DNA from 4 places in the Kineococcus sp. NPDC059986 genome. Region 1 is predicted to be linked to each of the others. Evidence: riboswitches for the same ligand, from Rfam matches in the RefSeq annotation. Region 1 holds a riboswitch; each other region holds the start of a gene.

Region 1 (3,201 bases):
CGCCGGGATCTCCAGGTCGGGGAAGACGACGATGGGGGCGACGAGCTGCTTGCGGGCGACGGCGCCGTCGACGGCGGGCATGACGTCCATCGCCTCCAGCCACTGCTGCGGGGTGCCCGGGTAGCCGTGGAACGCCTCGATGACGGGGTACCCGCCGGCCGGGGCGGGCTTCGTGCCGTACCCGGCGGGGAGCATCACGAGCACCGTCCCGGTGACCCCGGACGCCGGCCCGGGCACCTGGGCGCGGAACACCCGGCCGTCGTAGCCGGCGACCTGCTCGGCGTGGGGGTCGCTCACGGTCGTCGTGCTGCCGACCCCGCCACCCGACGTCGTGGTGGTCGTGGTCTGCGAGGACTGGATCCCCAGCAGGTCGTCCCAGTCCGAGTAGAGCCCGAACTTGGAGTTGACGACGAGGAAGACGGCCACGAGGACCGTCAGGTTGACCGCGATGAGCGAGGCGGCGCGACCCAGGAGGGCCAGGAACCCCCGTCGCGCCAGCAGCCTCCACCCGACGACGATCGCCACCAGTGCCGCACCCGCGACGGCGATGGCCACCCCCTGGGTGACCGGACTCGACAGACCCACCGTGGAACTCCCCCCGTACCTGCGAACGCCGGTGGGCGTTCCTCCCGATCATCGGCGACGGGAGGGGGTGGTGGGCGCGTTCTCAGCGGATGTTCGGTGAACGTGTGGCGTGCTCCGAGGCGAGCTCGGCGAGCACGGCGTCGGCGATGGCGCGTTGGCCCTGGGCGTTGGGGTGGTCCCCGTCGTCCGCGAGCAGCGGGGTGGGGTCCTCACCACCGGTGGACCCGTGGAACACCGGCCGCAGACCCACGAAACCGACCCGGCCGCCCTTGGCGTCGACGGCGGCCCGGAGCTGGTCGTCGAAGGAGTCGGTGAGCTCGTCCTGCACGGCGCGTTCGGCGGGGGTGTAGCGGGTGGCCGCGACCTCGCCGTCCAGTCCGACGGCCCAGTAGTCCAGGACGACGACCCGCGCGCCCGTCGGCAGGATCCGGTCGACGGTGGCCGAGACGGTGGCCACGGCCCGCGCGGCGGCGCTGTCCACCTCCGCGGGCGTGGGCAGCTGCTGCCCGTCGTCGGCGAGGTCCGCGAGGTCGTTCGCGCCGGCTTCGAGCAGCACGACGTCGGTGGGGGAGAGGTCGTCGAGGTTGTCCTCGACCGTCGCCGCGACGTCCTCGGAGGTGGCCCCGTCCTCGGCGAGCTGGTCGACCCCGACGCGCTGGCCCGGGGCCGCGAGGTCGGCCGCCACGAGCACCGGGAAGGGGGAGCAGTCGCACTCCGCACCCGTCGGGACGGAGTCGCCCAGCGAGACGACCCGGTCGGGCCGCACGGGGCTCCCGGGCGGTGCGCTCGCCACGGCGGCACCGGTGTCCTCGGGCAGGGACGCGGCCATGCTGCCCAACAGGAGCAGCACGACGGCGCCGAAGCGGAGAGGTTTCACGCTCCGCACTCTGACACCACCTCCTGTGCTCACCCCATGAGTGGGCCACGGACCGGCCCCCGTCGATGGTCCGTGCTCCGCTCTCCGCGCGCCAGCCCAACGCCCCCCTTCCGGGGGTGGTGGCCTCGCCGGCCCCCCCGGACGGTGATCGGCCGCGCTGGGCCACCGCGGCAGCAGTCCACCGCGACAGCGAGCTCTGCCGCGGGTTGCGGGACCCGGTGCGGAGTGGGGTACGTTCGGGACAGCCATCCAGAGCGACCGAGAGACCTGGCTCGTCGACGTCGCAGCAACCACCCCTCACCGACCGGTGAGCGGACAGGTGCTTCCGCCAGGACCGATGGGAGAACCCGTGAGCACCCTGCAGTCCTCCGACGTCCTCGCACGCCCCGCGGCCCGGACCGCGCGCCGTGGCGCCGCGCTCGGCAGCTTCGTCGGCACCACGATCGAGTGGTACGACTACTACCTCTACGGCACGGCCGCGGCGATCGTCCTCGGCCCCTTGTTCTTCCCCGACGTCGGCGGTGCGGTCGGCGTCGTCGCGGCCTTCGCCACCTACGCCGCCGGGTTCCTCGCGCGGCCCCTCGGTGGGGCCGTGGCCGGCCACGTCGGCGACCGGGTGGGCCGCAAAGCGGTCCTCGTCGCGTCCCTGCTCGTCATGGGCGTCTCCACGACCGCGGTCGGGCTGCTGCCGACGCACGCGCAGATCGGTGCCTGGGCCCCCGTCCTGCTCGTCGTCTGCCGTCTGCTGCAGGGCTTCTCCGCGGGCGGGGAGTGGGGCGGGGCGGTCCTGCTGGCCGTCGAGCACGCCCCCACCGGTCGGCGCGGCCTCTTCGGCGCCATCCCGCAGACGGGGTCGGCGGCCGGCATGGTGCTGGCCAGCGGCGGGTTCTGGCTGACCCGGTCGCTCACCGACGACGCCGCCTTCCTGTCCTGGGGGTGGCGTATGCCGTTCCTGGCCAGCGCCGTGCTCGTCGTCGTCGGCCTGCTCATCCGCCTCAAGGTCACCGAGTCGCCGGCGTTCACCGCGGTGCGCGAGGCCGACGCGACCGCCCGCCGACCCGTCGCCGACGTGCTGCGGACCAACCGGCGCGGTGTCCTCGTCACGACGGGGATGCGGTTGGGGCAGAACGGTTCCTATGTCCTCTACACGGTGTTCGCCCTCAGCTACCTCACGAACCAGGTGCGTTCCGACGGCGCGGACGTCGGTCTGCTCGCCGTCCTCGTCGCCTCCGTCCTCAGCCTGGCGACGACCCCGTTCTGGGGCTGGTTGTCCGACCGCGTCGGGCGCCGCCCGGTCTACCTCGCCGGGTCGGTCCTCACGGCGCTGTTCAGCGTCCCCGCCTTCCTGCTCTTCGACACGGGGTCGACGGTCCTCGTCGTCGGGGCCGTCGTGGTCGCCGTCAACCTCGGCCACGACAGCCAGTACGGCGCGCAGGGCGCGTTCTTCGCCGAGCAGTTCGACGACCGGACCCGCTACAGCGGCGCCTCGCTCGGCTACTCGATCGGCGCCGTCCTCGGCGGGGGCCTGACCCCGCTCGTCGCGGCGTCGCTGCTGGCGCTCGGCGGCGGCTCGCCCTGGCTCGTGGCCGGGTACCTGTCGTTCCTGGCGGTGCTCACGACGGTCGCGGCCGCCTGCACCCGCGAGACCGCGCACGCTCCCCTGGGTGGGGTGGCCCGGTGAACCCGTTGCGGCTGAACGCCTTCGCCATGGCGTGCGTCGGGCACCAGGCCGCCGGCCT
Region 2 (3,201 bases), on a different contig from region 1:
GCGCGGGCGAGGGCACGGTCGAGGTCCTCGAGGAGGTCCTCGACGTCCTCGAGTCCGACGGACAGGCGCAGGACGGCGTCGGTGAGGCCGATGGCGGCGCGACCGTCCGGCCCCAGCCGGCGGTGCGTCGTCGTGGCCGGGTGGGTGGCGAGGGACTTGGCGTCGCCGAGGTTGTTGGAGATGTCGACGACCTGCAGCGCGTCGAGCACCTCGAAGGCACGGTCCTTGCCGCGCCCCTCGGGGGCGTCGAGCGCGAACGTGACGACGGTGCCGCCGAGGTCCATCTGCCGCCGGGCGAGCTCGGCCTGCGGGTGGCTGGCCAGCAACGGGTACCGGACCCAGCGGATGCCCGGTTGCGCCTCGAGGTGCTCGGCGATGCGCAGGGCGTTCGCGGCGGAGTGGCGGACCCGCAGGCTCAGGGTCTCCAGACCCTTCGCCAGGGTCCAGGCGTTGAACGGGCTGAGGGTGGGCCCGGTGTGCCGGGTGAGTTCCTTGAACCGGCCGCCGAGGAACTCCTCGGTGCCCAGGACCGCTCCGCCCATCACGCGGCCCTGACCGTCGATGTGCTTGGTCGCGGAGTACACGACGACGTCGGCACCGAACCGCAGCGGCCGCTGCCCGACGGGCGAGGCGAACGCGTTGTCGACGACGACGGTCGCGCCCGCGGCGTGCGCGAGTTCCGTGACGGCCGCGATGTCGACGAGGGTCTGCATGGGGTTGGCCGGGGTCTCGAAGAACACGGCCTGCGCACCGTCGGCCAGGGCCTGTTCCCACTGCGCGAGGTCCTCGCCGTCGACGAACACCGTCTCGACCCCCCAGCGGGGCAGGATCTCGTCGAGCACGACGAAGCAGGACCCGAAGAGGCTGCGGGCCGCCACGACCCGGTCGCCCGCGCCGAGGAGCGCGGCGAGGGCGTAGAACACCGCCGACATGCCGCTGGCGAGGCCGTAGCAGGCCTCCGCCCCCTCCAGCTGCCGCAGCCGCTCCGTGAACACCGACACCGTGGGGTTGCCGTACCGCGAGTAGACGTACCGGTCGACGTCACCGGCGAACGCGGCCTCCGCGGCGGCGGCGCTCTCGTACACGTACCCGGACGTGAGGTACAGCGCCTCGGCCGTCTCCTCGAACCCCGACCGGGCGAGGCCGCCGCGGACGGCGGTGGTGTCCGGCCGCCACTGCGGGTCGTTCACGACTGCCGCCAGGGCAGACCGGCCGCCCGCCAGCCGGAACCGCCCCGGTGGCCCTCGCCGTCGAGCGGACCCTCGAACCCCTCGAGCACGTTGTAGCTGACCGCGATCCCCGCCGCGGTCGCCGTCTCGGCCGCCGCCACGGACCGCTGACCCGAGCGGCAGAGGAAGACGACCTTCCGGTCGGTCCCGGGGACGATGCCCGCCTCCGCGAGCTCGCCCAGGAACCGGCCGGGGTCGACCGGCAACCAGGAGACGAGGACGGGCTCGCGCTCGAGCCCGCTGGGAACCCCCACGAACCGCCACTCCGCCTCGGTGCGCACGTCCACGAGGACGGCGTCCGGGTCGTCCTGCACCAGGTCGAAGGCCTCACGCGGGGTGAGGTCACCGGCGTAACCCACTGTTCCTCCCATCGGTCCTGGCATGAGCACCCTCCGGGACGGCGGTCCGTCCCCGGGGTTGCTGCGGCGTCGACGAGCCAGGTCTCTCGGCCGCTCTGGATGGTCCGGTCAGCCTAGGGCATCGACCGACGGGGGCGGTGCCGCGGCGGCGACGCGGTCGACAAGCGCGGCGTCGGCGCCCAGCACCTCGACGCCGGTGGCGACCGGTCGCAGGAAGACCGTGCAGCGTTCGTCGGTCAGGCACGTCCGGAGCGTTCCCGCCGCGACGGCGGGGCTGTCCGCGAGCCGGGCGAGCAGGCGTGGCGACGGGTCGTGCTCGACGACGACCGTCGTGCTGCGGCCGTCGGGGTCGGGCCGGGTCTGCACGCTCTGGTGGTGCTGCGGCCCGATCCCGTCCCGCAGCCGGGTGAACTCCGCGACGAGCCGGTCCTCCGACGCGCCGGCGGGGTCGTGGGGCAGTTCCGTCCACACCTGCACCGGTCCCGTCGCCGGCAACGCGGCCACGAGAGCGGCCAGGACGCCGGCCCTGTCCCCCTCCCCCGCACCGGTCCGCCGCAGGACCACCCGGGGCAGGACGAAGGAGTCGATGAACGGCGGCGGCGGGAACCACGTCCCGCACCGGCCCTCGGCAGCTTCGTCGGGACCGGCGCCCGGCCGCGCACCACTCATCCCCGGACGCTACCGGCCCCGTCGGCGCGGGTCAGAGGAAGCGGTGCATGACGTGCAGGCCGACGTACCCGTGCTCGGGGTGGTCGAAGGCCTGCGGCACGGTGCCGAGGACCGCGAAGCCGAGGGACTGCCACAGGGCGACGGCGGCGGCGTTGGTCTCCACGACGGCGTTGAACTGCATCGCCAGGAAGCCACGGTCTCGCGCCCACACCAGGACGTGCTCACCGAGGGCCCGGCCCACCCCGCGTCCCCGCGCGGCCGGGGACACCATGAAGCTGGCGGTCGAGACGTGCGACCCGGCGCCGGGCCGGTTCGGCCCGCACTTGGCGGTCCCGAGGACCGTCCCCTCCTCGTCCACGGCGACGAACGTCCCCCACGGCGGCGCGCCGACCCACTCTGCCCGGGCCCGGTCCGACGTGAGCCCCTGCGGCAGCGCGTACGTCTCCCCGTCGGCGACGATCTCGTCGAAGAAGGGCCAGATGCCGGCCCAGTCGGCGTCGGCGTAGTCGCGGATCTCCACGGCGGGCAGGCTAACGGCGGCTAGCGTGCGGAGAGTGACGGACGTCTTCGGGGACCGGTCGGCGCAGTGGGCGCAGTGGCAGGCCGAGCCGTGGGGCCGGGTGCGCTACGCCGTCGTCGCCGAGGTGCTGCGGCGCACGGTCACCGGCACGGGCCTGCGGGTCCTCGACGTCGGCGGGGGCGACGGACAGGACGGGGTGCCCCTCGCGGCCGCCGGGCACAGCGTCACCGTGCTCGACCGCTCACCCGACCTGCTGGGCCGGGCCGCGGAGCACGGGTTCGCCACCCGCGTCGCCGACCTGGACGACGAGCCGGCCGACCTGCAGGGCGCCTTCGACGTCGTGCTGTGCCACAACGTCCTGCACTACCTCGACGACGTGGCGGGGGCCGTGGACCGTCTCACCGCGTTCCTCGCGCCCGGCGGC
Region 3 (3,201 bases), on a different contig from region 1:
CTGCCCCGCTCCTGACGGAGGTGCCCCTCGGGCCCGGGGACCCCGGGCCCGAGGGGGTGCCTCAGGACCGGACCGGCTCCGGAACCCGTTCCAGTTCGCCCAGGGTCATCCCCCGCGCCTCGGTCCCGCGGACCCACCAGACGCCACCCGCGGCGGCACCGATCAGCCAGAACGCGGCGAGCAGGACGAACATCGACGTCACGGAGAACGCCACGGCGACCTCCGCCAGCAGGACCTGACCCACGATGGCACCGGTCCGTCCCACGCCGACCGAGGCGCCGACCCCGGTGGCCCGCAGGTGCGTGGGGAACTGCTCGGAGAACGTCGGGTAGGCCGACACCCAGGCGCAGGTCGCGAAGAACGCCGCGACGGTGAACGCCACGAGGACCAACGGCCGCGAACCCGTCGAGGCCGCCGCCGCGCACCCGAGCATGCTCAGGGACGCCCCGGTGTAGGCGGCGACGACGGAGGGCCGGCGACCGAGGAGGTCGAGCGACCAGGCGATGAGCACCCCGCCCGCCAGCGCGCCGACGTTCGCGACGAGGAAGTACCAGGGCAGGGCGGCGTCCGAGATCGGCACGGCGCCCGACGCCGAGGAGAACACGAAGACGCTCATGGCCGTGAACAGGCCGTAGTACCCGGCGGCCTCGGAGAAGTCGAGGGCCATCCCGAGGAACAGCTTGCCGCGGTGGTGGGTCCAGAGTTCCCCCAGCGCGCTGCCGCCCCGCGCGGGCGACGGCGGCAGGACGTACCCCTGCGCACTGGCCTGGCCCGTGATCTCCTCCACCACCGCGTCGGCCTCGTCCAGCCGCCCCCGCGCGGCCAGCCAGCGCGGCGATTCGGGGACCAGCCGCCGGGCGAGCAGCCCGTACACCGCGCTGACGACCCCGAACAGCAGGGTGTAGCGCCAGCTCAGCCCGAAGGCGGAGACGACGAGGATGGAGACCAGGGAGGAGAGGATCCCGCCGAGGGCCCAGAACGTCATCACCAGGCCGTTGCTCCGCCCGCGGTTCCGGGCGGGGGTGAACTCCGAGATGGCCGAGGTGATCGCGGAGTACTCACCGCCGACACCGAGGGCGGTGACGAACCGGAACACCATGAAGACCTCGTAGCTGGGGGCCGCCGAACTGGCCACCGCGGCGAGGGAGTAGACGAGCAACGTCACGACGAAGAGGCGTTTGCGCCCGACCTTGTCGGCCAGCCACCCGAAACCCACGGCACCCAGGGCGATGCCCAGGAACCACACCACGTTGATGACGACGGCCTGTTCGGCGCCCAGGCCGAACTCGGCCTGGATCCCCGGGATGACCGATCCGATGATCTGCACCTCGAACGCGTCGAGCATCCAGCCGATGCCGAGCGCGGTGGCGATGCGGGTGTGCGCGGGTCTCCAGCGCGAGTGGTCGAGTCGAGCAGCCATGGCGTGTCCTCAGGTCGCGGTCGCACGGCGTCGACGTCGCGCAGGACCCCCGGAGGCCGTCCTTACCCGTGCGTCGAGCACCAGGTCAGGTCGTCACCCGGGGCACCCCACGACGAGGAGGGTTGCCGTCCAGCGAGCCGGGGCTTCGCGCTGGAACTCGTGACCGGCGCTGAACCTAGCCAGGAGCCTCGCTGCGTGTCAACGGAACCTCGGTCCCGCAACACCGCCCGCCCCGCCGACGGCTGCGGGGAACGCTCTCCCGCAGCCGCTCCCTCGTCAGCTGCGCGTGGCGGTGGGGGAACTCGTCGCCGAACTCGTGGGAGAACTCGTGGCGGAACTCGTCGGGGAACTCGTGGGACGGTCGTCCTCGCGTTCGACCGTCACCCGCGTCGCGGTGAAGGATCCGTCGGCGGCGCGCGTGACCTGGGCGTTGACGTGCCCCCCGGGCCGCAGGGCGGCCGCGGTCACGACGGCGCCGTCCTGGCGCAGGACCGTCGTCGGGGTCAGGGCGACGACGACGTCCTGGTCGCGCAGAGCCTTCTCCCGGCCACCGTGCACCGTGACGGTGATGCGGTTCGCCGCGGGGTCCACGGCGGCGAGGGTTCCGGCGACGACGAGCTTGGGGGCCCGCACCGCGCGGGTGACGGTGGGCCGGGGGGCCGGGCGCTCCGTGGGCCGTGCCGTGGGGGTGCCCGTCGCGGTCGGCGTTGCCGTCGCCGTCGACGTCGACGTGGGTTCCGGTCCACCGGGGCGGGACGCGAAGGCGCTGCCCGCGGTGGGCAGCGCCACGCTGGCCGCCAGCGCGAGGGAGAGGGTGAGCGTGGTCGCGCGGCGGGTCATGGTTCCTCCTGGATCACCGGGCCCCCGCAGTCAGGGGCCCGGTGGTGGTTCGGCGGGCGCACCGCCGGACCGGAGGGGTGCTCACCCGGGTGGCCCAGACCGGCGCGACGCCGCCTACCCCGGACGTCCCGCGGGGAGCCCGTCGCGCGCCGCGTCCCGGACCGGGTGGACGACGCACCGGTTCTTGCCGGCCTTCTTCGCGGCGTACATCGCGGCGTCGGCGTCCTGCAGGAGTCGATCGGCACCGGTGCCGGCCTCGGAGAGGCGGATGCCGATCGAGGCACCGATGCGGACGGTGCCTGCGGTCAGCGGGACGGGTCGGCCGAGGACCGCGAGGATGCGGTCGCCCACCGCCTGGAGGTCGTCGACCGACGCCGCTTCGGGACACACCACGGCGAACTCGTCGCCGCCGAGCCGGGCCACGGTGTCCCCCGGCCGGACGCAGTGCCGCAGCAGCTCGGCGACGTGCTGCAGGAGTTCGTCCCCGGCGGCGTGACCGGCGGTGTCGTTGACCGCCTTGAACCCGTCGAGGTCCACGAACAGGACCCCCACACCCGCACCGGTGCGCCGCGGTCCCGCGAGCGCGCCCTCGAGCCGGTCGCGGAAGAGGCTGCGGTTCGGCAGCCCCGTCAGACCGTCGTGCAGGGCCTGGTGCTCGAGCTCCTGCTCCGCCGTGCGGCGCGCGGTGACGTCCTCGACGAGGCACATCAGGTAGGGCTGCGCCCCACCCGAGGGCCGGACGACGACGGCCGACAGCGAACCCCACCGCGTGGACCCGTCCGCGTGCAGGAACCGCCGCTCGCACCGGACCTCCTCGGTCGTCACCGCCTCGAACGTCCGGCGGCACTCCTCCACGTCGTCGGGGTGGACGAGGTCGAGGATCTCCCGTTCGAGGAGCGCCTCCTCCCCGAACCCCGTGAACTCGACGAGGGCACGGTTCA
Region 4 (3,201 bases), on a different contig from region 1:
CGTCGTCGACGGGCACAACGTCTGGCGCGGTGACCTCGAGCACGCGCTGGCGACACTGCGTTCCCTGCAGGACGGGCCCGCCCACGTCGTCGCGGGGACGTCGACCTCGCTCCTGCACGTGCCGCACGACGTGGACCGCGAGACGGCGCTGCCGGAACGACTGCGCAGCTGGCTGGCGTTCGCCGACCAGAAGGTCGCCGAGGTGGTGCTGCTGGGCCGGGCGCTCGCCGACCCCGCGGCCGCAGGAGTCGCGCAGGGGCTGGCGGCGTCGGCCGCGGCCCGCGCCGACCGGCTCGGCGCGCCCGGAGTCGTGCGGCCCGACGTGCGGGAACGACTCGCGAGGCTGACCCCGGAGGCGTTCCGCCGCAGCGACTACGCCGTCCGCCGTGCGGCGCAGGAGGTGGCGCTCGGGCTGCCCCTGCTGCCGACGACCACCATCGGCTCGTTCCCGCAGACGCCGGAGATCCGGCGGGCGCGGGCGGCCTGGAGCCGCGGCGAACTCGGTCAGGAGGCCTACGAGGAGTTCCTGCGCGCCGAGATCGACCGCGTGGTGCAGCTGCAGGAGGAGCTGGGGCTCGACGTCGTCGTGCACGGCGAACCCGAGCGCAACGACATGGTCCAGTACTTCGCCGAGCAGCTCGACGGGTTCGCCGTCACCGAGCACGGCTGGGTGCAGTCGTACGGTTCGCGCGGGGTGCGACCGCCGATCCTGTGGGGCGACGTGACCCGTCCTGCGCCCATCACGGTGCCGTGGAGCACGTACACCGCCGGGCGCACGGCCAAACCCGTCAAGGGGATGCTGACCGGTCCGGTGACGATCCTGGCCTGGTCGTTCGTCCGGGACGACCAGCCGCTGGGGGACACCGCGAAGCAGGTCGCCCTGGCGCTGCGCGACGAGGTCGCCGACCTCGAGGCGGCCGGCATCGGGATCGTCCAGGTCGACGAACCCGCGCTGCGTGAACTGCTGCCCCTGGCCGCGGCCGACCAGCCCGCGTACCTGGACTGGTCCGTCGCCTCCTTCCGGCTCGCCACCGCGGGGGCGGTCGACACCACGCAGGTGCACACCCACCTGTGCTACTCGGAGTTCGGCGAGGTCATCGACGCCATCGACGGCCTCGACGCGGACGTCACGAGCATCGAGGCGGCACGATCGCGGATGGAGGTGCTCGAGGACATCGCCCGGGCGGGTTTCGCCCGCGGCATCGGTCCCGGCGTCTACGACATCCACTCCCCGCGGGTCCCCTCCGTCGAGGAGGTCGTCGGCCTGCTGCGGGCGGCCGTCGCGTCCGTCCCCGCGCGCCAGGTCTGGGTGAACCCCGACTGCGGGCTCAAGACGCGCGGGTACGCCGAGACGACGGAGTCGCTCCGGAACCTCGTCGAGGCGGCGCGCACCGTGCGGTCCGAACTGCCGGTGGCGAGCCCCGTCGCGGGCTGATCCGCACCGTCCGACCGAACCCCTCCGTCCATCCGGGCGGAGGGGTTCCGTCGTTCCCGGACCCGTTGCCGCGCGCTCGGTTGAGTTCCGGCACGGTTCCCCGTAGAGTTCCTGGTGCAACCATCCAGAGCGGCTGAGAGACCTGGCTCCGCGACGCCGCAGCAACCCCCCGGACACGGGCGCGGGTGCTTCCGCCAGGAACGATGGAGGGGTTCTCGTGGAACGGACGTCGCACGTCGCCATCCTCAGGCGCGTCGTGGACCTCTGCCGCACGGGCGCCACCAGCTGTCGCTGACCGATCTCCTCCGCAGTTCCCCGGCCGGCCCTCGCCGGTCCCGCACCCGCCGTCGTGCCGGTGCGCCCCACCCACTCCTCAGGAGACCTCTTGCGCAGCAGTACGTCCCTACCCAGAACGACTCTTCCCAGAACTCTGTCCGCCGCCGGCCTCGTCGTGCTGACCGCCCTCACCGCGTGCAGCGGCGGGACCAGCCGGGCCGGGGACGCCGAGGGTGGCACCCCCGTCCGCGGGGGGAACCTGAAGTTCGCGATCTCCGTCGACTCCGGGTGCATCGATCCCCAGCAGGTCGGCAACAACGACGCCCTGAACATCGGGCGCCAGCTCGTGGACTCCCTCACGGTGCAGGACCTCGACGGGAGGATCCAGCCCTGGCTGGCGCAGAGCTGGGAGGTCAGTCCCGACGCGAGGACCTTCACCTTCCACCTGCGGGACGGGGCGACGTTCTCCGACGGCAGCCCCGTCGACGCGGCCGCGGTGAAGGCCAACCTCGACGGGATCGTCGCCCTGGGGGCCAAGGCGTCCCTCGGCTCGACCTACCTGCAGGGCTACACGGGGACGCAGGCGCCGGACGTGCGAACAGCGGTCGTGACGTTCGCCCAGCCCAGCGCGCAGTTCCTCCAGGCCACCTCCACGATGAGCCTCGGCCTGCTGTCGGTGCCGACGACCTCGGCGGACCCGGCGACCCGGTGCGAAGGAACGACGCTCGTCGGGTCCGGCCCGTTCACCGTCGGCAGCTACGCCAACGGTTCGAAGACCGTGCTGGAGAGGCGGGCCGGGTACGACTGGGCGCCGACCGGGGCCAAGCACCAGGGGGAGGCCTACCTCGACACCATCACCTACGAGGTCGTCCCCGAGGCCAGCGTGCGCACGGGATCGCTGCAGTCGCAGCAGATCGACGCGACGACCGGCATCGCATCGCAGGACCTGCCGCAGTTCGACGGCAACGGGTTCTGGACCCAGCGTCGCGCGAACCCGGGCATCCCGTACAACTTCTTCCCCAACGAGTCGCGCCCGGTCTTCTCCGACGAGAGGGTCCGGCAGGCGTTCTCGAAAGCCGTCGACCGCACGACCCTCGCCAGCATCCTCAACCCCGGTGACGTCGCCGTGACGTCGGCCTTGTCGGCCTCCACCCCCTCGGCCCCCGACGACTCCGCCGACCTCGCGCTCGACGTGGCGGGGGCCAACCGGTTGCTCGACGAGGCCGGCTGGGTCAAGGGCGCGGACGGGATCCGGGCCAAGGACGGCAAGGAGCTCACCGTCACCGTGACGTTCTGGCAGCCCACGACCGCCGTGCTGGAGCTCGTCCAGCAGCAGGAACGCGCAGTCGGCATCGACCTGCAGCTCAAGCAGGGCACCACCGCCGAGACCACGGCCCTGCAGAACTCCGGCGACTACGACGTCCTGTTCTACAACCTGACCCGGTCCGACCCGGACGTGCTGCGGACGATCTTCTCGACCGAGACCCGCA

What was found. Region 1 has a riboswitch for S-adenosylmethionine ahead of AB0637_RS13710 (MFS transporter). Riboswitches for the same ligand answer to the same signal wherever they lie in the genome.
Region 2: another riboswitch for S-adenosylmethionine. It lies ahead of AB0637_RS07660 (rhodanese-like domain-containing protein); the one in region 1 lies ahead of AB0637_RS13710 (MFS transporter).
Region 3: another riboswitch for S-adenosylmethionine. It lies ahead of AB0637_RS06095 (MFS transporter); the one in region 1 lies ahead of AB0637_RS13710 (MFS transporter).
Region 4: another riboswitch for S-adenosylmethionine. It lies ahead of AB0637_RS10065 (ABC transporter substrate-binding protein); the one in region 1 lies ahead of AB0637_RS13710 (MFS transporter).

Annotation. Positions count from the first base shown of each region.
Region 1 is NZ_JBFBND010000016.1:51,844-55,044, reverse strand. Features, by position in the region: gene AB0637_RS13720 (alpha/beta hydrolase-fold protein) at 1-585, opposite strand, end outside; gene AB0637_RS13715 (SGNH/GDSL hydrolase family protein) at 668-1,462, opposite strand; SAM riboswitch class I at 1,705-1,806, shown strand; gene AB0637_RS13710 (MFS transporter) at 1,812-3,143, shown strand; gene AB0637_RS13705 (LLM class flavin-dependent oxidoreductase) at 3,140-3,201, shown strand, end outside.
Region 2 is NZ_JBFBND010000007.1:84,857-88,057, forward strand. Features, by position in the region: gene AB0637_RS07655 (O-succinylhomoserine sulfhydrylase) at 1-1,190, opposite strand, end outside; gene AB0637_RS07660 (rhodanese-like domain-containing protein) at 1,187-1,588, opposite strand; SAM riboswitch class I at 1,594-1,694, opposite strand; gene AB0637_RS07665 (hypothetical protein) at 1,697-2,257, opposite strand; gene AB0637_RS07670 (GNAT family N-acetyltransferase) at 2,289-2,777, opposite strand; gene AB0637_RS07675 (methyltransferase domain-containing protein) at 2,812-3,201, shown strand, end outside.
Region 3 is NZ_JBFBND010000005.1:72,802-76,002, forward strand. Features, by position in the region: gene AB0637_RS06090 (NAD-dependent epimerase/dehydratase family protein) at 1-15, shown strand, start outside; gene AB0637_RS06095 (MFS transporter) at 62-1,420, opposite strand; SAM riboswitch class IV at 1,474-1,585, opposite strand; gene AB0637_RS06100 (hypothetical protein) at 1,697-2,260, opposite strand; gene AB0637_RS06105 (diguanylate cyclase) at 2,375-3,201, opposite strand, start outside.
Region 4 is NZ_JBFBND010000010.1:96,506-99,706, forward strand. Features, by position in the region: gene metE (5-methyltetrahydropteroyltriglutamate--homocysteine S-methyltransferase) at 1-1,435, shown strand, start outside; SAM riboswitch class I at 1,553-1,645, shown strand; gene AB0637_RS10065 (ABC transporter substrate-binding protein) at 1,887-3,201, shown strand, end outside.